Regions from separate parts of the Cutibacterium acnes genome, predicted to be linked through region 2. Evidence: riboswitches for the same ligand, from Rfam matches in the RefSeq annotation. Region 2 holds a riboswitch; each other region holds the start of a gene.
What was found. Region 2 has a riboswitch for cobalamin ahead of CPA42_RS11215 (ribonucleoside-diphosphate reductase subunit alpha). Riboswitches for the same ligand answer to the same signal wherever they lie in the genome.
Positions count from the first base shown of each region.

Region 1: linked by a shared signal. The riboswitch ahead of CPA42_RS02290 (FecCD family ABC transporter permease) and the one ahead of CPA42_RS11215 (ribonucleoside-diphosphate reductase subunit alpha) in region 2 are both predicted to bind cobalamin.
Region 3: linked by a shared signal. The riboswitch ahead of cobO (cob(I)yrinic acid a,c-diamide adenosyltransferase) and the one ahead of CPA42_RS11215 (ribonucleoside-diphosphate reductase subunit alpha) in region 2 are both predicted to bind cobalamin.
Region 4: linked by a shared signal. The riboswitch ahead of CPA42_RS01850 (FecCD family ABC transporter permease) and the one ahead of CPA42_RS11215 (ribonucleoside-diphosphate reductase subunit alpha) in region 2 are both predicted to bind cobalamin.

Region 1 covers NZ_CP023676.1:461,048-464,367, reverse strand. Annotated here, with positions in the region: gene CPA42_RS02300 (ABC transporter substrate-binding protein) at 1-98, opposite strand, end outside; gene CPA42_RS02295 (ABC transporter ATP-binding protein) at 100-891, opposite strand; gene CPA42_RS02290 (FecCD family ABC transporter permease) at 888-1,907, opposite strand; cobalamin riboswitch at 1,997-2,172, opposite strand; gene CPA42_RS12825 (hypothetical protein) at 2,262-2,399, opposite strand; gene CPA42_RS02280 (VOC family protein) at 2,869-3,320, opposite strand, start outside.
Region 2 covers NZ_CP023676.1:2,227,100-2,230,419, reverse strand. Annotated here, with positions in the region: gene CPA42_RS11215 (ribonucleoside-diphosphate reductase subunit alpha) at 1-1,281, opposite strand, end outside; cobalamin riboswitch at 1,394-1,593, opposite strand; gene CPA42_RS11210 (MFS transporter) at 1,731-2,963, opposite strand; gene CPA42_RS11205 (hypothetical protein) at 2,970-3,194, opposite strand; gene CPA42_RS11200 (NADH:flavin oxidoreductase/NADH oxidase) at 3,270-3,320, opposite strand, start outside.
Region 3 covers NZ_CP023676.1:470,621-473,940, forward strand. Annotated here, with positions in the region: gene CPA42_RS02335 (DUF4118 domain-containing protein) at 1-615, shown strand, start outside; gene cbiT (precorrin-6Y C5,15-methyltransferase (decarboxylating) subunit CbiT) at 642-1,238, opposite strand; adenosylcobalamin (AdoCbl) riboswitch at 1,329-1,414, shown strand; gene cobO (cob(I)yrinic acid a,c-diamide adenosyltransferase) at 1,467-2,081, shown strand; gene CPA42_RS02350 (cobyrinate a,c-diamide synthase) at 2,081-3,320, shown strand, end outside.
Region 4 covers NZ_CP023676.1:381,434-384,753, reverse strand. Annotated here, with positions in the region: gene pstB (phosphate ABC transporter ATP-binding protein PstB) at 1-637, shown strand, start outside; gene CPA42_RS01855 (siderophore-interacting protein) at 864-1,751, shown strand; cobalamin riboswitch at 1,778-1,974, shown strand; gene CPA42_RS01850 (FecCD family ABC transporter permease) at 2,002-3,036, shown strand; gene CPA42_RS01845 (ABC transporter ATP-binding protein) at 3,033-3,320, shown strand, end outside.

The sequences.
Region 1 (3,320 bases), 730 kb from region 2:
TTGGCGTCGTCACCCTTGGAGGTGGATCCACTGCTGCATCCGGCAAGAGCCATGGCTAGGCACGCGACCACGGCGATGGGCAAGCGAGGAATAGACATTTCAGATTTCCTTTCTAGAGGGCTCGGGCAGCGCTGCGGTACAGACGAGTTCCCGGCTGCCTTCAGGGGTGGTGACATGATGCGCAATGACATGGAAAGCCGTCGCCACGTTAGACGGGCTGAGCGCCTCCTCGGCGGGTCCCGTGGCAAGAACCCCACCGTCGGCCAGGACGACCACGCGATCGAAGTGCGAAGCGGCCATGCTTAGATCGTGGATGGTGGCCACGACCGTCCGCCCACTGGCACGCAGCGTCTCCAACAACTGCAACTGGTGCCGAACGTCGAGGTGGTTGGTCGGTTCGTCCAACAAGATGAGATCGGCCCCTTGGGCCAGCCCACGCGCGATGACGGCGCGTCGCCGTTCACCGCCCGACAAATGGTCACACCGACGATCGATCAAATGATCCAACCCGACCAAAGCCAAAGCGTCACGAATGATCGCGCGCTCGGAACGCTGCCCCACCTGCCACGGCTTGCGGTGCGGCGTGCGTCCCAGCGCCACCATCTCTCCCAGCAGGAGATCCGGGGAGGGAGACTCCTCCTGCCCAACGAACGCCATGAGCCGAGCCCGCTGCATGGGGGTGTACTGGTTCACCGATTTCCCGTCGAGCAGGACATCCCCGGCATTGACCTTTCTGACGCCGGCGATGGATCGCAACAGCGTGGACTTACCCACACCATTGACCCCAACGATGGCAGTGAGTTGTCCCGCTTCCGCCGTGAAGCTCACGTCGTCGACGATGACGCGATCACCGATCCGGCACTGCACATTGCGAACGTCAAGACACGTCATGATTCACTCGAGAATCGGTATTGGCTGCGACCCATGAGGTACAGGAAGATGGGCGCACCAATGAATCCGGTTACGACGCCGAGGGGCACTTCTTGCGGAGCCGCAATAACTCGCGCACCGACGTCCACCCACAACAGGAACAGGCTGCCCACAGCGGCAGCGATTGGGAGCATCGACCTATGACTGGCTCCCACGAGCAATCGAGCCATGTGGGGGATGACAAGCCCCACGAACCCGATGCCGCCGGAAACGGCCACGAGCACTCCGACGAGCACTGAATTACCGACGAACAGCGCCTTGCGGACGCGCGTGTCAGGTATGCCCAGGGAACGGGCGACGTCGGTGCCGGCCGCCAAAGCATCTAACCACCCGGAGAACGCGATCATGAGCACGGCGATAACAACAGTGACAAGGGCCGCCACCCACAGGCTGTCCCAGGTGGCACCCGCAACTGACCCCAGCATCCAAAACAGCACCGACTGTGCTGCACGCGGGTCGGGACTTCGGAAGACGAGGAAACTCGCCAACGCCGAGAACGCCGAGGACAACACCACGCCCGACAGCACCAACCGAAGCGGCGTCATGCCTCCTTGCGCCATGGAGATGAGATAGACCAATGCAGCTGCCGCCAAAGCCCCTACAAGGGCACCAAGAGTGAGTCGGTGAGTTCCCCACGAAGTGAACATCCCCAAAGCGATGACTGCGGTTGCTCCCACACTTGCGCCAGCCGATACACCTAGCAGGTAGGGGTCAGCCAGCGGGTTCCGCACCAAGGTCTGCATGCCACTTCCAGCCAGGGCAAGACCGGCGCCAACGATGACCGCCAGCAGAGCCCTCGGGGCACGCAGGTCCCAGACGATGACGTCGATTGTCGGATCGGGTCCCGGTTGACCGGTCACCCGAGCGCCCACGGTGTCAAGGACTCCACGCAACGGCAGTGGTTCGGATCCGATGGCCAACGAGATGACGGCACTTACGACGATGAGCACCACGAGGACCAGCAGCAACGGCGCCACCGGTAACCTGCGGTCACGCTCAACCGATCGCCTCGATGAGGGCATGACAGTTCCTTCTTGGTGCGAGGACCTTGATGCGAGATCCGAACGACACAGCGCCGTGCATGGGGGTCTTCGGACTTCGGATCACCCTCGGTCGGCCCTTCCCAGGATCACTCCCAGTGGTTTCGCCGACGTCGTCACCGTCACCGCTGCGCAACAGTCCCGGATTCACACCGGGTTCCTGCGACCTCATCAGGGCCGCACCATACAGACTCATGGAGGATATCAGGGACCTTCATTCCATGCCGCACAGCCCCGTCAACGTACCGGGCCACAGAATCGGCTCGGACCACGAGTTTGTGGGGCGAAAAGCTACACAGTAACCGCGAGGTGCCCACTTCCGATCGCGTCCGAGCCAAGCTCTACCGTGATGCAAACTTTGCGTGAGAGCATGCCGCTGGACGCGAAAGCGTCAGGACGCGTTGTCACCGCACAGATAGTAGAATCCACGATCCGCCATGCTCGTTGACGAAAGCCTCGCAAACAGCGCGTTCGGGCAGCAATTCGCCGTCTTTCCCCCTCAGCCGGCGTCCCCCGTGACGTCAACGCGCTTGTGTTCCCCATCCTAAGACCCTCATCGAGGTGCTCCAGTGCTGCTTAAATCTCGACTGTGATCGGATCCGGCCCGAAAGTCGCACCTCCGGCGTCAATGCAACAGGCAGCTACAACTGTCGACACTCGACGTGAAACATGGACGCCCGCGAAGGGGTCCCGCTGCCTGCCACAGGAAACCGTCCGCCACGATCCACATCGAAAAACCCCACGCCGCAACCCAGAAAGCTACACTTCAACTCACAGTGCAACTGACACTGCAAAATTTGAAGTGTGAGTTGTAGTGTGACGTTTCCACACTGCAAACATGACCAGCCCGTCATGACGATGAGGTGTGGGGCGTCGCAACACAAGGCCCTCTCATTGCTCACCCCCAGAGGGCGTCACCCTCCCAGGTTCCCGTCGACACCACCGGGACGACCTGCCCAGTGACGACTGACCCCACATGCGGCACACGAGGAAGGTTCGCAGACACGGCCAGAGTCATGGGAATCGAAGTGTCACCCACGATCCGGTACCAGTCCACCCCGGTAAGCACGTTCGTGCGTTTCTCAACTTTCTTGCACACCATCGTCATCTCAGCGACAGCACTGGCCTCACCACGGGTAGCTCGCCCGGCGTTAATCTCCATAAGCCAAGGACTGATCAGGGTTCCGGCGGCGAACTGTAGCTCGCTGCCCAAGGATCCCTCGTGGGAACGCCCGTACTCCTCCTCGGATTCAAAAACCCGCAACATCTGGTTGGCGACCGTGCCCACACGGAGATGCTCAACAAAACGAGGGGTGTCGTCGCCAGGCTCGGCACACAACGGCACCTCGA
Region 2 (3,320 bases):
TGGGTGCGACGTCGTCTGTAGGCTCACCAAGATGGCTCGGAATTGCTCGCGGGCAGTAGTGCGCCGAAAGCGCTTGATCTTGCCAGCTTCCGCCTGCTCGACATACTGGGCGTAACGCTTGGAGAAGTCCGATCCGGTAAGCTCGGTGAGATCCTGGGTTTCGGCGGGATCGAAGAGGTACCAGTCCTCGTCTTTGGCGACACGCTTCATGAACTCGTCGGAGATCCACACCGCAGTGTCGGCGGTGCGGGTGCGTCGGTACGGGTCACCGGAGTTCTGCCGCAGGTCGAGGAACTGCGGGAAGTCCATGTGCCAGTTCTCCAGGTAGAAGCACAAGGCGCCGAGCTTCTTGCCTCCCCGAGAGACCGCACGCAGTGTGGAGTCAAAGGTGTGTATGAAGGGGATCGGCCCAGTTGATGCAGTGTTATCTGAGCGGATCGGGGATCCCTCGCAGCGAAGATCCGACATCGACAACCCAATGCCGCCGGTGCCCTTGGTGATCCACATGACGTCGCGGATCGTCTGGGCGATGTGCTCCAGATTGTCCTCAGTGCGCATGACGAAGCAGTTAGATAGCTGAGCCGATGGCGTCCCCGCATTGACAAGGGTGGATCCAGCGGCCAGGTGGCGCAGGTTGCTCATGGAGTCGTAAAGGGCCAGCGCCGAGGAAGTGGGATCGTCCTCAGTGAGGCTCAGCCCCATCGCGACGCGCATCCAGAAGTACTGCGGTACCTCCAAAGCCTGCTTATCGGGAGTGCGCAAGAGATAACGGTTGATCATGGTGCGCACGCCCATGAACCCGATGAGGTCGTCACGAGTGGGGTCGAGGGCAGCTGCAAGCGTCTCGAGGTCGAAATCTCGTCCCAGACGCTCGTCAAGGTGACCATCGGCGACAAGCTTGGCGATCGTGCGCGGGAAATAGTTGCGGTGCAGATCCTGCACCCTCTCGGGGTCGACGTCACCTAGATCGTCATGGGTGTCGCCAAAGACCTCTTTGTAGAGCTTCTTGACGGCGATCCGGCTGGCGATAGTGTCAAAGGCTGGATCGTCCTTAGCGTTGCCTAGGGCCACCTGAATGACGGCTTCGTCGAGGGCGTCGGTGGTCATCCCGTCAAAGAGGGTGATCTCCACCTCTGCCTGCAGCAGGGTTGCCCGGGCGACGGCGTCGTCAAGGCCGCGGGCCGAGTCCATGATCGAGGCAGCGACTTCGTTACCGTCGTAGGGGGCTAAAGACCCGTCACGCTTGCGGACGCGGATGGTCGAAATGGGGTCGGCGCTCATTGCAATTCCTCCGTGCGATGCCGTGGGCACGCGACCGGGCGGAATGCGGCAGGGACAGTGGTCCCCCTGAACGCTGCGATACTTCCCGCGAGATCGCGAACCGGGCCCCGCGGTTGCGGGACCACACCTGGCAGGTCTTCGGGCTCATGAGCTCGTCCTGATCGGACTCCTACTAGCCGTCGCTTCCCATGCCAAAGCACAGTGCGTCATGACGGCGGTCGTTCTCATATACCGCTGCGGGGCAGCTCCGGATTCACACCGGATTCCCTCTTGGCCCGTGCGAACACGGGAACCACGTGCATTCGTCACTATATGAAGGGCGAGCAAGGGGAGTCAACGGAGGATATTCCCGGGCCTCGCCGTCGGCAGTTTGGCTTCGTAGCATCGTGTTCGACCGCCTGAAACGTTGGAGAAATCACCGCGTACCGGGGCGAGTAACTGCCGCTTTGTTAGTCGTGCCCACCCTTCGTCGGCGCATCCAGGTGTGACGCAGTCCGTGTGGTCAGCCCGAAGAGGATCGTAAGTAAGGTGACCGCGGACAGCGCCGTCACATACCCGATGAAGGCGGGGATCGCGTCACCCTGTTTCGCCCACACGTAAATGAGTGGAGCCGTGCCGCCGAACAGGGAATTCGCGAAACCATGGGCCATCCCAACACCCAGCGCCCTGACATCGGTTGGGAAAAGGTCGGACTTCACAACTGTGGAGATCGAGGTATATCCGGTAAGGAAGATATAGCCCATGAGCAGCATGAGGAATGCAGTTACGGGCTTGCGGGCATGCGACAGACAGGTCACGAGAACCCAGGTATAAACGACTCCACCGGCGGCAAAGAAGAGCAACACCGGTTTGCGTCCGATCCGGTCACCGATGAGGCCTCCCAGCGGTTGCCCGAGCATGAGGATGAATAGGGCGATGAGGTTGACCGCGGTTGCCGCCATCGGAGTGCTGCTGAAAGTCGAATGGACGATATTCGGTGCATTGACGGTGTAGACGTAGAAGCACAGGGTACCGCCGCTGGCGATGGTAAAAGCCAGGAGGAAGTTACCGAGATGGTTTCCAAAGAGCTCTTTCAGACTTCCTGACGAGCTGTCCTCACCCGACCGCACGGATTTAAGATGTTCGGTACTCAGCGATTTATCCATCGTCTTCTGCATGAAGAAAACGATGAGCGCTGCGACGCCACCGATGAAGAATGGGATGCGCCATCCCCAGGCATGGATCGTGGCCTCACTCATGAGGGAGGACAGCAGGAGTAGGACGGCCTGGGCTGTCACTAAACCACCCACGAGGGTGAAGTACTGGAACGAGGAGAAGAAACCGCGGTGTCCCTTGGTGGAGGCTTCTGACATGTAGGTGGCCGAGGTGCCGTACTCACCTCCTGTGGCGAATCCTTGCACGATACGACAGATGAGCAACAGGATCGGGGCCCCCACTCCGATGGTGCCTCGGGTGGGCAACACGGAGATGACGAGGGAGCCGACGGCCATGATTGTCACTGCCATGATGAGGGCGGACCGACGTCCGTGACGGTCGGCCCAGCGACCGAAGAACCACGATCCGAACGGCCTCATGATGAAGGTCGCCCAGAAAATCGCGTAGATGTAGATGCTCTTGTGCGGGTCGTCAGGCGAGAAGAACTGGTCCTCGAAATAGGCTGCGAACGTCGTGTACGTGTACACGTCGAACTACTCGACGAGGTTGCCCATCGACCCCTTGACGGTGTTCCATACTGCGCGGTACACGTCCGATTCGCTGCGTACTGATGCTGACCTGGTGCTCTGTGCGTCTGACATCTCGTCCCCCGGCATTGGCGGGACCGCATCAACTCGTCGGGCGTGGCGATTGCGGTAGGTCCCGACGGACACGGCCAATCGGCGTGGAGTCGTCATCGACATCGCCGATTCGAGCACTGTACGTGTGCCTGGGGTCACGTGACGAACTAATTCTCAGCCACGCGCGGCCGACCGTGGTGGTGAAACCGACTGTCACCGCCAGGCGCCGCGGAATCGCGCCGGGTGCCACGGGGCCTCCTCGTT
Region 3 (3,320 bases), 740 kb from region 2:
GCGGTGTTGAGCGCCCTCATTGACGTCTTCGTCGCTCCGGCAGCGGCCCTCGTGCTCGTCCTCGTCATTGTCATCGTTTGTCTGAGAGGGTCGTGGTTGGTCGACGCCCTCGTTATCGTCGTTAGTGCCATCGGCTTCGATTTCTTCCTCACCTACCCCTACCGGAGCATGAAGATCGCCTCGCGTCCCGACATCGAGGTGACGATTGTGCTCTTCGTCGTTGGTGCCGCGATCGCAGGCATTTCGCGGTGGGCACTGACGGCCTCAGATTTGGCTGAGCGACGACAGGGATATGTCACCTACGCTCTGGACGCGAGGTCGGGAGACATGAGTCGTGACGAGGTTGCTCAGCGTCTGGCCGGTCTGGTCGGGGCTGAGGCCGGAGCTTGGGTGGACGGAGCTCCACCTTCCGGGGAAGCTGTCATTCAGGACGCCACCGCCATGCGCACCGACGTCGGTCTGGAGGATCCCTCTCGGGTGGGATTCCCAACCGATCGCTTCATCTGTTTCCCCGCGGCCGGTGGTTACATCCGTATCTCGGCGGCATCGCGCCACGTGCGTCCCACCGCCGAGCAGATGCGGGCTGCCTGCTTACTCGCTTCCCAGATCAGCTGAGTCCGCAGTGGGGGTAGCCGGGCATGTCACTCAGTGCGTTGCCAGGTCCACGCCACGACGGTGCGGGCTGGCTTCCAGCCGTGTAACCGACCGATGACATCGGCGGTTTCGACTCCGAACCTGATGAGATCACCGCCTAGGTCACAGTGCAGGGTCTCCACTAGCATTTCGGCCTCCATAGTGACACCGTGAACGACGAGCCGACCGCCGATGGGAAGTCGTGGCCGGCACTGATTCACCAGGGCCTTGGTGGCTCCACCGCCGATGAACACTGCGTCGGGGTCAGGAAGCCCCTCGGGCAGTCCCTTTGCCAGATCGGCGTCGATCACGTCGAACTGGCCCGGAAGGGTGAGTTCGGACGCGTTAGTACGTGCGTTGGCGGCCCGCTCAGCCTTGCGTTCCAGCCCGATCGCCCGACAGGTTGGGTCAGTGCGGCACCATTCCACCGCGATTGACCCGGCTCCGGTACCGAGGTCCCATAACAGTTGACCAGGCATGGGCCGCAGGGCTGCCAGCGCAACGGCTCGTACCGCGTGCTTGGTGATGAGCCCGTCGTGGGCGAAGTGCTCCTCGGCCAGGCCGGGGGTACGTCCGAGGAGAGAGGTATCAGGATCGTGGGTCATGGGTGAAGCCTAGGCCAGTGCGCAAGCTGGCCCCCGGATCCGGGCCAACGCGGGGTGGGGGAGCCGAAGCCCGTGTGACACAATCAAGGGGACTCGCGGGGAGGAATTCGGTGCGAATCCGGAGCGGTCCCGCCACTGTGAGCGTCCCAGCGCAAGCCAGGTCTATCCCGTAAGTCAAGTCGCGGAAACGCCGCGGTACCAAGGGCGCGGACCCGAAGGAGGTCATCCATGCCGCACGCGCGCACTAGTGCCGAACCCGACGACGGACTGTCCACGAGGCAGCGGCGATTACGCCCGGTGCTGGTGGTTAACACCGGTGAGGGTAAGGGGAAAACGACGGCGGCTATGGGAACCGCCCTGCGTGCCTGGCATCAGGGATGGCGAGTTGGGGTCTTTCAGTTCGTGAAATCCGGGCGCTGGCACGTCGGTGAGGAAGATGCTCTTCGGGCGCTCGGACAGCTGCATGAGGAGATCGGCGTCGGAGGGCCGGTCACCTGGGAGGTGATGGGTACCGGGTGGTCTTGGACACGATCCTTTGATGCTGCGGAGAACCCTGAGGCGGCCGCCCGGGAAGGATGGCGCCACGTGTCTGATCTGTTGGCGCACGAGGCCCTCGACTTCTACCTCCTTGACGAATTCACCTACCCAATGGACTGGGGATGGCTCGACGTCGATGAGGTCGTCGAGACTTTGGTCAATCGCCCGGGAACTCAGCACGTCGTCATTACCGGACGTCGAGCACCGGATGCGCTTGTCGAGGTGGCCGATATCGTCACCGAGATGACGAAGATCAAACACCCGTTTGACGTTGGCCAGCGCGGCCAGGCGGGAATCGAGTGGTGATGCGCCTTCCACGAATTCTTATTGCCGCCCCGGCATCGGGTGGTGGCAAAACAACTGTTGCTACCGGTCTCATGGCAGCTCTTCGCGCCAGTGGCCGGACGGTGGCGCCTTTCAAGGTCGGACCGGACTACATCGACCCCGGATACCACTCGATGGCGAGTGGACGTCCCGGTCGCAACCTCGACTCCGTGATGTGCGGTGACGAGCTCATGGCCCCTCTGCTAGCCCACGGTTTCGTCACCCCTGATCCGGCCGATATTGCGGTTATTGAGGGGGTTATGGGGCTGTTCGACGGCCAGCTTGGGACTGGCCGTGGCTCCAGCGCCGAGATCGCCACGACGACCCGAACTCCGGTTGTCGTGGTCGTTGACACCGCGCATGCTTCGCTCACCCATGCCGCCGTCGTGGCTGGTTTGGCGACGTTCGATCCTGACGTCACCGTTGCGGGGGCGATTCTTAACCGGGTGGCCTCACCCCGTCACGGTGCCGAAGTCGCTCGGGGCTTGGCCCAACTGGGTATCCCGGTGCTCGGTCAGATCCCGCGTACCGAGTCGATCTTTGTGCCGTCGCGCCACCTCGGTCTGGTGCCAGCGGGGGAATGGGAAGACTCCGCGACCAAGGTTGCCGGGCTGGGGGGCCTCATTGCCGAATACGTCGATCTTGACGCCGTTATGGATATGGCTGCTACTGCCCCCGACCTCGACGTCGAGCCGTGGGACCCCGCCGCTGCCCTGGAATCCGCCGGCTGGCAAGGCCATCCATTCGGTGAGTCGCCGCTTGTGGGTATGTTCGCCGGACGGGCCTTCACCTTCCGGTACCCCGAGACCACCGAGATGCTGATAGCGGCAGGGTTCCGGGTCGTCGACGTTGATCCCCTTACGGATCGGCGCCTTCCTGACGGCATCCAAGGACTGTATTTGGGAGGCGGCTTTCCTCAGATGCATGCCACCGATTTGGAAACCAACTCGGAGCTGGGGGACGACGTACGGTCCCACGCTGAGGCCGGGATGCCGATTGTCGCCGAGTGCGCCGGGTTGTTGTATCTGTGCCGTCACCTTGACGGGCACGAGATGGCTGGCGTGCTACCGATGGATGCGGCCATGGCAAAGCGGCTCACGATGGGGTACCGCGTCGCTACACGTGACTCCATCAGTGTCGTTGGTCACGAATTTCACCGCACCACGACGACTCCGCTGGCCGACCTCGACCCGGCGTGGCACATCACGATGCCCGACGGCA
Region 4 (3,320 bases), 650 kb from region 2:
GCGGACCCTCAATCGCATGCACGAGGTCATTCCAGGTGCCTACTGCACCGGCAAGGTAGAGCTCGACGGGGTTGACCTGTACGGCAAAGGCGTCGACCCGGTAGCCGTGCGACGCAATGTTGGCATGGTCTTCCAGCGAGCCAACCCCTTCCCGGCAATGTCCATCCGAGATAACGTCGTAGCAGGGCTGAAGCTCAACGGCGTACGTGACAACAAGTTACTCGATGAGGCTTGTGAGAAGTCGCTACGCGGCGCCAACCTGTGGGACGAGGTCAAGGACCGCCTGGAGCGCTCCGGCGCTTCCCTTTCGGGTGGCCAGCAGCAACGACTGTGCATCGCCCGAGCCATTGCCGTCGAGCCCGAGGTCCTACTCATGGACGAGCCCTGCTCGGCCCTGGACCCGATCTCGACCCTAGCCATCGAGGATCTTGTCAGTGAGCTCAAGGAGCGCTTCACCGTGGTGATCGTAACCCACAACATGCAGCAGGCTGCCCGGGTCTCTGATCAGACCGCCTTCTTTAACCTGAAAGCTCAGGGAGAGCCCGGTCGTCTCGTCGAGATCGACACCACCGAGCGAATTTTCTCCAACCCAAAGGAAAAAGCCACTGAGGATTACATCTCGGGCCGCTTCGGCTGAGAGACCTCGACAGCTCCATCACACCGCTGCGTTTCAACCAGCATGGCAACGAATGTCTCCGCGCTGACCTGACCGGCTTCCCCTTGCTCGATTCCTAATCTTAGGGTTGACTAACAGCGCCAGCACTCACCGGAGCTGCTCGCTGAACACCGCTGCCCCAGGATCATTAACGATCCGGAGACCGCCTCACCGATCGTCATTCCCCTCGAAATCCTGGAGACCCACCATGGCTGAGTACCGTCCCTACCTCATGAGGTTGTCGTCGCGAAGCCTCGTCGAGCCCAATTTCATCCGACTCATTCTCACCGGCGACGAGGTGCGATTCCCCCAGCCGTGCCTTGACCGGCGGATCAAACTGCTGTTCATCGGGGAGCATCCAAACCCGGCGCTCACCGATCCCAAGGTCGGAGACGGCTGGTACCAGCTCTGGCTCGACGATCCCGCCCGGCCCGAGATGCGCACGTACACCGTGCGCCGGGTGATAGAGAACGGCATCGTCATTGATGTCGCCTGCCACGACGGGGACGGCCCGGGGCACAGGTTTGCCACCAGTGCTCCGTTGGGCAGTCAGGTACTCGTCATCGGGTTGGACGCCACCGCCCCAGGAGCAGAGCAGACCGGTATCGATTTCCACCCCGGGGATGCTAAACGGCTGCTGATCCTGGGTGACGACGCTGCTGCACCCGCAGTGTGCTCGATCCTGGAGCAACTGCCCACCCATGCGGCAGAGGTCGAAGCCGTGGTGGAGGTACCACAGCTGGCCCGGAAGATCGAAGCCGGCCCGGACGGCCACTGGACCGACTCGCGCGGCAATCGGATCAACATTAGGTGGCAGGAGCGGTTAGGCGAGCGAGGGGACCGTCTGGCCGAGGCCATCGAGGACCACCTGCATCGGTTCCCATTGCCGCGCTGCCAACAGGACTCTCCTGAGGAGGGACCCGACGATCTGTTGTGGGACACCCCTGCTAGCCCGCCGCAAGAGTTTTACTCGTGGATTGCCGGCAAGTCCACAATGGTGCGCCGCCTGCGACGGATCCTCGTCAACGATCACGGCGTCGATCGTCGTCACATCGCCTTCATGAGCTATTGGAGACACGGCAGCGCGGGGATGTGAGTGCGCCGGTTCAGCCAGATGAGGTAGTACTAAAGGCCAGATGAGGTAGTACTAAAGGTTGTGCTAAAGTACCGCCGTCCGATGCAGGGAACCCCGTGAGAATCGGGGACTGACGCGCAGCGGTAACGCAGACGGGCAAGTAGCAAGCCACTGGGAACAACCCGGGAAGGCGCTCGTTCGGATGATGCCAAGTCCGAAAACCTCCCGGACCACACTTACCCGACGGCCGCGCGACTCGGCCCCAACGAGGATGGCTTTCTTGGTTCGATCCCTGCATCGCCGCACACCAGTGCGATTCATTCTGCTGGTGGCGTTGCTCGTCCTCACCCCAGTGCTGTCTATCGCCTTCGGCGCCGCCCCAGTGCCCATAGGCCAGGTGCTCGGGGTCTTAGCCGATCACTGCGGACTACCAGTCCACCTCTCCTGGGACTCCATCACCGATGCCATCGTCTGGCAGAACCGAATGCCACGGATAGTCACTGGGCTGGGGGTAGGAGCGATCCTGGGAGCGGCCGGGGTGACCCTGCAAGCGGTGGTACGCAATCCGCTCGCTGAGCCGTATGTGTTGGGAGTCAGCGCCGGAGCGTCGTCGGGGGTTGCCACAGCAATCATCCTCGTCGGTATCTCCTCAACTTTCGGAGTGGCCGGCATGGCGTTTCTGGGAGCTCTTGCCTCAACCGCCATCGTGTTGTTCATGGGCGGCGGGCGCAACTCGTCGACCCTTCGCCTCATCCTGGCCGGACTCGCAGTGGGATTCGTGTTCCAAGCTCTCACCAACTTCATTATCTTCTCGTCCGACTCTCCCGAGACCGCCCGGGCGGTAATGTTCTGGACCCTCGGCGATCTGTCCCGGGCCAGCTGGGCCCAAGGGTGGACGAGCATCGTCGTGGCGGTCGTGCTCTCTATACTCTTGTGGATCTGTGCTCCGTGGCTCGACGCCCTGGCCTCCGGTGATTCCACAGCTACTGCAGTGGGAATCGACCCAGCGATGATCCGCGTTCTGCTCCTCGTCCCCGTTTCGGCCGGGGTCGCGATCGCCGTCGCGATTTCGGGCGGGATCGGTTTCGTCGGGTTAGTGATCCCCCACCTCATGCGCTCCTTCATCGGACACGGCCACCGCCGTCTGGTCGTCTCCTCAGCGATTACAGCAGCGATCTTCCTGGTGTGGGCCGACACGTTTTCCCGCACAGTCTTCAGCCCGGCGGAACTGCCGATCGGCGTCATCACCGGTCTACTCGGCGCACCCTTCCTGCTCGTACTCGTAAAGAGGGGGACGTTGGCATGATCAATGCCTCTCAGCTGGTAGTCCGACGCGGGCAACGAATCGTTTTAGAGAACATCGATTTTTCCGCAGGCCAAGGGGTGACGGTGGGGGTCGTCGGCCCCAACGGTGCCGGAAAGTCCACGTTGCTGTCGGCCCTCTATCGCAACGTCTCGATCGCCTCGGGGCAGGTCACGGTCAGCGACCACGATCTAGCCTCGATGAGTCGACGGGAGATCGCCCGCGAGGTGGCCGTCGTCTCCCAGACCCCCGATCCATCCTTACCACTGACAGTTCGAGACACCGTT